3 regions of the Variovorax sp. PAMC26660 genome follow, and region 3 is predicted to be linked to each of the others. Evidence: predicted binding sites of a transcription regulator. Region 3 holds the regulator's gene; each other region holds the start of a gene.

Region 1 (3,221 bases), 3.5 Mb from region 3:
AAGGCGCCAGCCGGCAGGCCCTGCACCGATTGGCCGCTGATGACATAGCCCAGCACGTTGGCCACCGCAATCGGAAAGCCGAGCGCTGCGCTGGTGGCCACCGCGTTGTGAATGGCCACGTTGCACCAGGTCATGAAGGGCACGCTGATGAAGCCGCCACCCGCGCCGACCAGGCCTGATATGAAACCGATGGCGCCGCCCGCCGCAAGCTGGCCGCCGGTGCCCGGCATCTGGCGAGTGGGCTTGGGTTTCTTGTCGAGGAACATCTGCGTGGCCGAGAAGCCCACGAACAGCGCGAAGAAGATGGCGAGCGCCGTGCCCTTGAGCAACGCGAACACGCCGAGGCTGCCCGCGAGGCTGCCGATCACGATGCCGGGTGCCAGCCGCTGCACGATGTCCCAGCGCACCGCGCCACGCTTGTGGTGCGCGCGCACGCTCGACACCGAGGTGAAGATGATCGTCGCCATCGAAGTTGCGATGGCCATCTTCACCGCAAGGTCGGCCGGCACGCCGCGCTGGCCCATGATGATCGTGATGAACGGCACCATCAGCATGCCGCCGCCGATGCCCAGCAGGCCCGCGAGGAAACCGGTGCCCAGGCCGAGCGCGGCGAGTTCGGCGATCAACAAAGGGTCGAGCAGGGCGGCAAGGTTCACGGGACGGGCTCTTGAAAAAGCAACGGCCCCGTGCGATGAAGCAGGGGGCCGTGGCGAAAAAGGTGTCTGCAGATGGTGTGCCGGACCCGCATCCTGAACCAGGGTTCAGGTGGGCGAGGGCAGCAAGACTTCGGGTTCATCTAACGCGAGATGATCACACCCGTCAAGCGATGTACCAAGCCCGGCTCCGGAGAGCATTGGAACAAGGAAATATTAAGCCCGACACGTCTGCAGACGAGGTGGATTTTACGCCTTGTCTATGTCGGTCGGACGTATTCAGAGCAAATGCCCATCGCCGGCCAACGCTTGATCGAGTCTTTGAATGAGCTGCGCCGCTTTCGGATCGGCTTCGCCCGCTTGCGTTGCGGCTGTGGACGCGGGTGCAGGCGCCGGTGCTGCCGCCACTGCGGCCTGTTGCGCGGCGAGATCGAACGCCAGATTCAGTGATGCGAGCACCGCAATGCGGTCGCGCGCCTTGACCTTGCCCGCGTCGCGGATCTTGCACATGGCCGCGTCCACGCGTTCGACGGCATCGCGCAGTTGCGGCTCGCCGCCGTCGGGACAGCCGAGCAAATAGCTCTGGCCCATGATCTGTACTTCTATCTGCTTCATGCGGGGGAGTCTTGGGATGGGGGTTCGGCCGGCAGCCGTTCGAGCAGGGCGTCCAGGCGCGTGCGGGCTGCGGCGAGCCGCGACTTCAGGGCATCGCGTTCGCGCGTGAGCGCATCGACTTGTTCCTGCAACAGCGCATTGGTGCGCTGCACCTCTTCATGGCGCACAAGCAGTCGTTCAACACGCTCGGCGATCTGATCGATGGGGCTGGAGGCGGGCATGGTTGGCGATTGTAGTTTCCCGGGAATGCGGTGCCGCCGATGGTGCGCGCGGTGCTTGGGCTTGGCATGGATTCTGCTGCCTTCCAGTTGCCTTTCAAACTCCCATAGCCAGTCAATGACCACGAAGAACAACACTTTATTCAGTCGGCGCGACCTGCTCACGCTCATCGGCAAGACCGCCGGAGGCGGCGCGATGTACCAGGCGATGACCTCGCTGGGCTTTGCCGCCGAGTCCAACTACAACGGGCCACCCAAGCTCGACGGTGCAAAGAAGGGTGCGTCGGTGCTGGTTCTTGGTGCGGGCCTGGCCGGCATGGCCGCCGCGCTCGAGCTGCGCAACGCGGGCTACTCGGTCAAGGTCCTCGAGTTCAGCAACCGCGCGGGCGGCCGATGCTGGACGCTGCGCGGAGGCGACACCTTCACCGAGCTGGGCGGTGCCGTGCAGCAGTGCGGCTTCGCCAAGGGCGAGTACTTCAATCCGGGGCCGTGGCGCATTCCCTATCACCACCATGCGGTGCTTGGCTATTGCAAGCGCCTGGGCGTGGCGCTGGAGCCCTTCATCCAGGTCAACTACAACGCGCTGGTGCATTCGAGCAAGGCCTACGGCGGCAAGCCGCAGCAATACCGCCATGTGCAGGCCGACTACCAGGGCTATGTGGCCGAACTGCTCGGCAAGGCCACCACCCAGGGCAGTCTCGATGCGGCGCTGACGAAAGAAGACAAGGAAAAGCTGCTCGAAGGCCTGCGCCGCTGGGGCGCCCTTGACACGCAGTTCCGCTATCGCGAAGGCGCCATCAGCAGCGACCGCCGCGGCTATGAAGTCGATGCGGGCGGCGGCCTGATGCCGCTGGCCAAGCCATCGAAGCCGCTCGACATGAGCGAGCTGCTGCAATCCAACCTCTGGCGCTACATTGCCAGCGGACAAGACTACGAATTCCAGAGCGCGATCTTCCAGCCCGTGGGCGGCATGGACATGATCGCCAAGGCCTTCCAGAAAGAAGTCGGCAGCCTGATCCGCTACGGCGCCAAGGTCACGAAGATCGAGCAGAACGACCGCAGCGTGACCGTCACTTACACAGACGCGTCCAAGGGCGATGCGGTCACGCAGGCCAAGGCCGACTGGTGCCTGTGCACCATTCCGCTGTCGGTGCTGAGCCAGATCGACATCCAGGTCGGCGCGCCGATGCAGGAGGCCATCAACGCCGTGCCCTACGGCGCATCGGTGAAGGTGGGCCTGCAGTTCAAGCGCCGCTTCTGGGAAGAAGACGAGCACATCTACGGCGGCATCAGCTACACCGATCTGCCGATCTCGCGCATCTCGTACCCCTCGACGCGCTATGGCGCCAAGGGCAAGTCGGTGGTGCTCGGCGCCTATGTGTTCGACGGCCCGAACTCCTACGAATTCACCGCCATGGCACCCGAGGAGCGTGTGCGCCGCGCCGTCGAGTTCGGCACGCAACTGCATCCGCAGTACGCGAGCGAATTCGACAACGGCATTTCCGTGGGTTGGCACCGTGTGCCCGGCTCGCACGGCTGCTACGGCATGTGGACCGACGAAACACGCCAGAAGCACTACAAGAACCTGTGCCAGGTCGACGGGCGCATCGCGCTGGCCGGTGAACACGCTTCCTACATTCCGGCCTGGCAAGAGGGCGCGCTGCTCTCGTCGCTCGACGCCATCCAGCGGCTGCATGCCCGCGCCGTCGCGTAACGCCGAGTGAAGGACGCACCC
Region 2 (3,221 bases), 1.6 Mb from region 3:
TCGTGGTGCTCTGCCTGCTGATCGTGGCCGGCTTCATGGCACCAGCGCTGACCCGGCTGGCCGCCGAGCGGCGCTTTCCCTCGCTCGAGCAGAAGAAGGGGGCCTCCTTCATTGGCAGTGTCGCCCGTTCTTTGGGCGTCACGATCCTGGCGCTGATTGCCCTCGTGGTCTCCATGCCGCTGTGGCTCATTCCGCCGCTGGTGTTGATATTGCCGCCACTGATCTGGGGTTGGCTCACCTACCGCGTGATGAGCTTCGACGCGCTGGCCGAGCATGCCAGCCCCGAAGAGCGCGCCACATTGCTGCGCGCGCACCGGTTGCCGCTGCTGTGCATCGGCGTGCTGTGCGGCTACCTGGGCGCCGCACCCAGCATCGTCTGGGCTTCGGGCCTGCTGTTCGCCGCTGCCTTCTTCGTGCTGGTGCCGATCGCCATCTGGATCTACACACTGGTTTTTGCCTTCTCCGCGCTCTGGTTCGCGCACTACTGCCTCGACGCGCTCGGGCAACTGCGTGCCCAGCGCGCCGCCGCCGAGGCTTCGGCGGCCAGCGGCACGGCGGCCATCGAAGCCGACAAGGCTGCTCTTTCTCAATGGGGTTCACCATGACACGCGCATTCGGTCTCATCGTCGTCGGCGACGAGATCCTTTCCGGCAAGCGGGCCGACAAGCACATGACCAAGGTCATCGAACTGCTCGCCGCGCGCGGCCTGCAGCTCAGTTGGGCCGAGTACGTCGGCGACGAGCCCGCGCGCATCACCGCCGCGCTCGAGCGCGCCTTTGCCTCCGGCGACATCGTCTTCTCGACCGGTGGCATCGGTGCCACGCCCGACGACCACACCCGCCAGTGCGCTGCCAAGGCACTGCGCGTGCCGCTGGCGCTGCACCCCGAGGCCGAACTGCTGATCCGCGAACGCATGCAGGACACGGCGCGCGAGCAGGGCGTGACCTACGAGCCGGACAGGGCCGACAACGTGCACCGGCTCAACATGGGCGTGTTTCCGCAGGGCGCCACGCTCATTCACAACCCGTACAACAAGATCCCGGGCTTCAGCGTCGAGCATGTGCACTTCGTGCCGGGCTTTCCGGTCATGGCCTGGCCGATGATCGAGTCGGTGCTCGACAGCCGCTACGCCGAGCTGTTCACCCGCGATGCCGTTGCCGAGAAGTCGGTGATCGTTTTCGGTGCGATGGAAGCCACGCTCACCCCGCTGATGCAGGCCATCGAAGACACGCATGCCGGCATCAAGGTGTTCAGCCTGCCCAGCGTCGATCACCCCGAATACGGCCGCCACATCGAGCTGGGCGTGAAAGGTGACCCGGGCCGGCTCGATGCCGCCTATGCTCAGCTGATCGAAGGGTTGCACACCTTTGATGCCAAGCTCGGCCCAGAATTGGTGCGCTAATGTTTATTGCACCAAATTGGTGAATTTCCGCCTCCATTTGGCGTATGCAGTGGTCACCAAAGCCTCGCGGGGTGAGGTGACAATGGCACAGAAACTGCATCCCTCGTCCCTGTATTCCTAACCACCATCCAACTCAGGAGAAACTGATGGCAAAGACCGTCGCCGATGTACTCAAGCTCGTCAAGGAAAACGAGGTCAAGTTCGTCGACTTCCGCTTCACCGACACCCGCGGCAAAGAGCAGCACGTGACCGTGCCTGTGTCGCACTTCGATGAAGACAAATTCACCTCGGGCCACGCGTTCGACGGCTCGTCCATCGCTGGTTGGAAGGGAATCGAAGCCTCCGACATGCAGCTCATGCCCGACCCGAACACCGCCAACATCGACCCCTTCTTCGAAGAAACGACGCTGATCCTGACCTGCGACGTGATCGACCCCGCCGACGGCAAGGCCTACGAGCGCGATCCGCGTTCGCTCGCCAAGCGCGCCGAGGCGTACATGAAGGCTTCGGGCCTGGGCGACACCGCCTTCTTCGGTCCGGAACCCGAATTCTTCGTGTTCGACGGCGTCCGCTGGAAGAACGACATGTCGGGCTGCTTCGTGAAGATCGACTCCGAAGAAGCCTCGTGGAACACCGACAAGGAATACGAGCACGGCAACACCGGCCATCGTCCGGCGGTCAAGGGCGGCTATTTCCCGGTTCCCCCGGTCGACAGCTTCCAGGACATGCGCTCGGAAATGTGCTTGGTGCTCGAAGCCCTGGGCATCCCGGTCGAAGTGCATCACCATGAAGTGGCCAACGCCGGCCAGATGGAACTGGGCACCAAGTTCAGCACGCTGGTCCAGCGCGCCGACTGGGTCCAGCTGCAGAAGTACGTGATCCACAACGTGGCCCACGCCTACGGCAAGACCGCCACGTTCATGCCCAAGCCCATCGTTGGCGACAACGGCTCCGGCATGCACGTGCACCAGTCGGTCTGGAAGGACGGCAAGAACCTGTTCGCCGGCGACGGCTATGCGGGCCTGTCGGACTTCGCGCTGCACTACATCGGCGGCATCATCAAGCACGCCCGTGCCCTGAACGCCATCACGAACCCCGGCACCAACAGCTACAAGCGCCTGGTGCCCGGCTTCGAAGCCCCGGTGAAGCTGGCCTACTCGGCCAAGAACCGCTCGGCCTCGATCCGCATTCCGTTCGTGGCGAACCCCAAGGGCCGCCGCGTCGAAGCGCGCTTCCCCGATCCGCTGATGAACCCGTACCTGGGCTTTGCTGCGCTGCTGATGGCTGGCCTCGACGGCGTGGAAAACAAGATCCATCCGGGCGAAGCCGCCAGCAAGGACCTGTACCACCTGCCGCCGGAAGAAGACGCGCTGATCCCGACCGTGTGCCACAGCCTCGACCAGGCTCTGGAATACCTCGACAAGGATCGTGCGTTCCTGACCAAGGGCGGCGTGTTCACCGATGCGTACATCGACGCGTACATCGAGCTCAAGATGCAGGAAGTCACCCGCTTCCGCATGGCGACGCACCCTGTCGAATTCGACATGTACTACTCGCTGTAATCGCCTGATCGGCAAGCCCCTCACGGGGAAGTAAGACAAAAGGACGGCCCCGGCCGTCCTTTTTCCTTGGCGTGGAACATCTGGTCACCAGTGGCGTCGAATTGCATGAAAATGCGCCTTTGTTGCGCCCTCCACCGATACACATGAAGACTGCTCCCCTCATTTTCCTGGCCGGTTCACTGATCGCTGCGATGCCCGCGCTCGCGCAGGAGCGCGTCTGGCGTTGCGGCAACGAGTACACCAACAACGCCACCATC
Region 3 (3,221 bases):
GCTACGGCAGCCGCACGGTCGTCAAGGACGTCTCGCTCGACGTGCAGAAGGGCGAAGTCGTCGGCCTGCTGGGGCCCAACGGCGCCGGCAAGACCACTTCGTTCTACATGATCGTGGGCCTGGTGCGTGCCGACGCGGGCGACATCACGATCGACGGCGAGCCCATCGCCCACATGCCGATCCACCGCCGTGCCCGCATGGGCCTGAGCTACCTGCCGCAGGAAGCCTCGATCTTCCGCAAGCTCACGGTCGAGGAAAACGTGCGTGCCGTGCTGGAACTCCAGAGCGAGCCCGACGAAAGCGGCAAGCTCGTGTCCCTGTCGAAGCAGCACATCGAAGAGCGCCTGACCGAGCTGCTGACCGACCTGCGGGTCGACCACCTGCGCGATTCGCCTGCGCTCGCCCTGTCGGGCGGCGAGCGCCGCCGCGTCGAGATCGCGCGCGCGCTGGCCACCCAGCCGCGCTTCATCCTGCTGGACGAACCCTTTGCCGGCATCGACCCGATCGCGGTCATTGAAATCCAGCGGATCATCAGTTTCCTGAAAGAGCGCGGCATCGGCGTGCTCATCACCGACCACAACGTGCGTGAAACGCTGGGCATCTGCGATCACGCGTTCATCATCAGCGACGGGCATGTGCTGGCACAAGGCACGCCCTCGGAGATCGTCGACAACGCCGAAGTACGCAGGGTGTACCTGGGCGAACACTTCCGGATGTAGGGAGGGCGGCTTTCCCCATGAAGCAAGGGCTGTCCCTTCGCGTCTCGCAGCATCTCGCGCTCACACCCCAGCTGCAGCAGTCGATCCGTCTGCTGCAGCTCTCCACGCTCGAACTGAGCCAGGAGGTGGAGCAGATGCTCGACGAGAACCCGTTCCTCGAACGCACCGCCGAAGAAGCGGCGCGTGAGGAGTTCGGGCTCGATGCCGTCGACACGCCGGTCCAGCGCGACGAGGCAGGCGAAGCCGCCGAAAGCGAATTCGCCTCGGCGCCCACCAGCAGCACGAGCACCGCGTCCACCGAGACCAGCACCCCGGGCGAATCCGACGGCCCCGCCGCCGAGATCGCCGAGCGCGAGCCCGACTGGGAAGGCGACGGCACCGTCGACATGGCACCGGACGACAGCGAGTGGGGCAGCGATGCACCCGCGCGACAGAACAACCTGGGCAACGACGAGCGCGCCGACGCCACCGAACTCGCACGCAGCCAGGAGTCGCTGCAATCGTTCCTGCACCGCCAGGCGCTGAGCCTGCGCCTGAACGAAAACGACTGCGCCGCGCTGCGCTTCCTGATCGAGTCGCTCAACGACGACGGCTACCTCGAAGACTCGCTGCCTGCCTTGGCTTCGGGCCTCGCGGGCGACGACAACGATCAGTTCGACGACCTCGTGCACCACTTTCAGGTGGCGCTGGGCCTGCTGCAGAGCTTGGAGCCCGTGGGCGTGGGCGCGCGCGACCTGGGCGAATGCCTGGGCATCCAGTTGCGCGCACTGGCTGCCGAAGACCGCGACATGGACGAAGCGCAGGCGCAGGTCTACAAGATCGCCATTGCCATCTGCAAGCAGCCGATGGAGCTGCTCGCGCGACGCGACTTCAAGCGGCTGGCCACGCTCACCCGCAGCAACGAGGAGCTGGTGCGCTCGGCGCTGCAGGTCATTGCGCGGCTCGAACCCAAGCCGGGGCGCCGCTTTGTCGACGTCGAGCGCAACATCGTCATTCCCGACGTGATCGTCACCAAGACCGGACGCGGCACCGGCATCAAGTTTCGCGTCATGCTGAACCCCGAGGTGATGCCGCGCCTGCGCGTGCACGACATCTATGCTGGCGCGCTCAAGGCGCACAAGGGCGAGGGCAGCCAGGCGCTGTCGCAGCGTCTGCAGGAGGCGCGCTGGTTCATCAAGAACATCCAGCAGCGCTTCGACACCATCCTGCGCGTGAGCAATGCCATCGTCGAACGGCAAAAGAGCTACTTCGTGCACGGCGAACTCGCGATGCGGCCGCTGGTGCTGCGCGAGATTGCCGACGAACTGGGGCTGCACGAGTCGACCATCTCGCGCGTGACCACCGCCAAGTACATGTCCACGCCTTTCGGCACGGTCGAGCTCAAGTATTTCTTCGGCTCTGCGCTGGGCACCGAGACCGGCGGCAACGCATCGAGCACCGCGGTGCGCGCGCTCATCAAGCAGTTCGTGACCTCCGAGAGCATCAAGAAGCCGCTGTCGGACAGCCAGATCTCCGAGATGCTGAAGGAACAAGGCATCGAATGCGCGCGGCGCACGGTGGCCAAGTACCGCGAAGCGCTGCGCATCGCGCCCGCGAACCTGCGCAAAGCCCTGTAGAAGACCGCCAATGGCCCATCGCCCACGGAGCCGCCTGCTGTCGCGCTGTGGACGTTGGGTCTTTTTCCTGGCGGTGGTGTCGCTGTTCGCCGGCTGCGCCAACTTGCCCGACGAGGCGCCGCGCCCACCCACCAAGGCCATGGCCGCATCGACCGACACCGCGCTCGGCAAGATCGCGCTGGCTTCCCAGCCCGACCCCGATCTGAGCGGCTTTCGCCTGATGCCGGGCGGCGACTTTGCCTTCGACACCCGCATCCAGTTGGCGCGCCGCGCCCAGCGCACGCTCGACGTGCAGTACTACCAGATCGAGAACGACGAGACCGGCCGCTACCTGCTGCGCACCCTGCGCGACGCGGCCCAGCGCGGCGTGCGGGTGCGCCTGCTGATGGACGACCTCTACACCTCGGGCGAAGACGAACTGCTGCTCGGCCTGGCCGCCACGCCGAATGTCGAGCTGCGCCTGTTCAACCCGTTTCCGGCCGGGCGCGGCAGCCTGCTCAAGCGCTTCACTGCGTCGCTGTTCGATTTCGAGCGGGTCAACCGCCGCATGCACAACAAGCTGTTCATCGCCGATGGCGCGATGGCGGTGGCGGGCGGGCGCAACATCGGCAACCAGTACTTCACGCGCACCTCGGGCGAGAACTTCATCGACCTCGACACCTTCGTCGCCGGCGCGCTGGTGCCACGCCTGGGCAGCCTGTTCGACCAGTACTGGAACAGCGTCTACGTGCGGCCGATCCAGTCGGTGGTGGCGAGCGGCCTGTCGCGCGAAGAACTGCAAAAACGCTTCGATGTCGCCACCGGCCCTGCCACCACGCCGCCCCCGCCGAAGCCCGCGCCCAACGACCTGCTCGGCTACAGCCCCATGGTCGAAAACCTCGACGCC

What was found. Region 3 encodes sigma-54, which starts transcription at its own class of promoters, with help from an activator protein. Its sites were predicted from a motif close to TGGCANGNAANCTGCTTT; they were not measured.
Region 1: the regulator sigma-54 is predicted to act here: its motif matches at 1,552-1,569, upstream of H7F35_RS33010 (flavin monoamine oxidase family protein).
Region 2: the regulator sigma-54 is predicted to act here: its motif matches at 1,486-1,503, upstream of glnA (type I glutamate--ammonia ligase).

Annotation. Positions count from the first base shown of each region.
Region 1 covers NZ_CP060295.1:7,036,386-7,039,606, reverse strand. The annotation lists gene H7F35_RS33025 (sulfite exporter TauE/SafE family protein) at 1-656, opposite strand, end outside; gene H7F35_RS33020 (cell division protein ZapA) at 933-1,268, opposite strand; gene H7F35_RS33015 (DUF904 domain-containing protein) at 1,265-1,489, opposite strand; gene H7F35_RS33010 (flavin monoamine oxidase family protein) at 1,605-3,200, shown strand.
Region 2 covers NZ_CP060295.1:4,683,379-4,686,599, forward strand. The annotation lists gene H7F35_RS21980 (EI24 domain-containing protein) at 1-605, shown strand, start outside; gene H7F35_RS21985 (competence/damage-inducible protein A) at 602-1,402, shown strand; gene glnA (type I glutamate--ammonia ligase) at 1,549-2,964, shown strand; gene H7F35_RS21995 (hypothetical protein) at 3,108-3,221, shown strand, end outside.
Region 3 covers NZ_CP060295.1:3,107,752-3,110,972, forward strand. The annotation lists gene lptB (LPS export ABC transporter ATP-binding protein) at 1-719, shown strand, start outside; gene rpoN (RNA polymerase factor sigma-54) at 737-2,335, shown strand; gene H7F35_RS14925 (phospholipase D family protein) at 2,346-3,221, shown strand, end outside.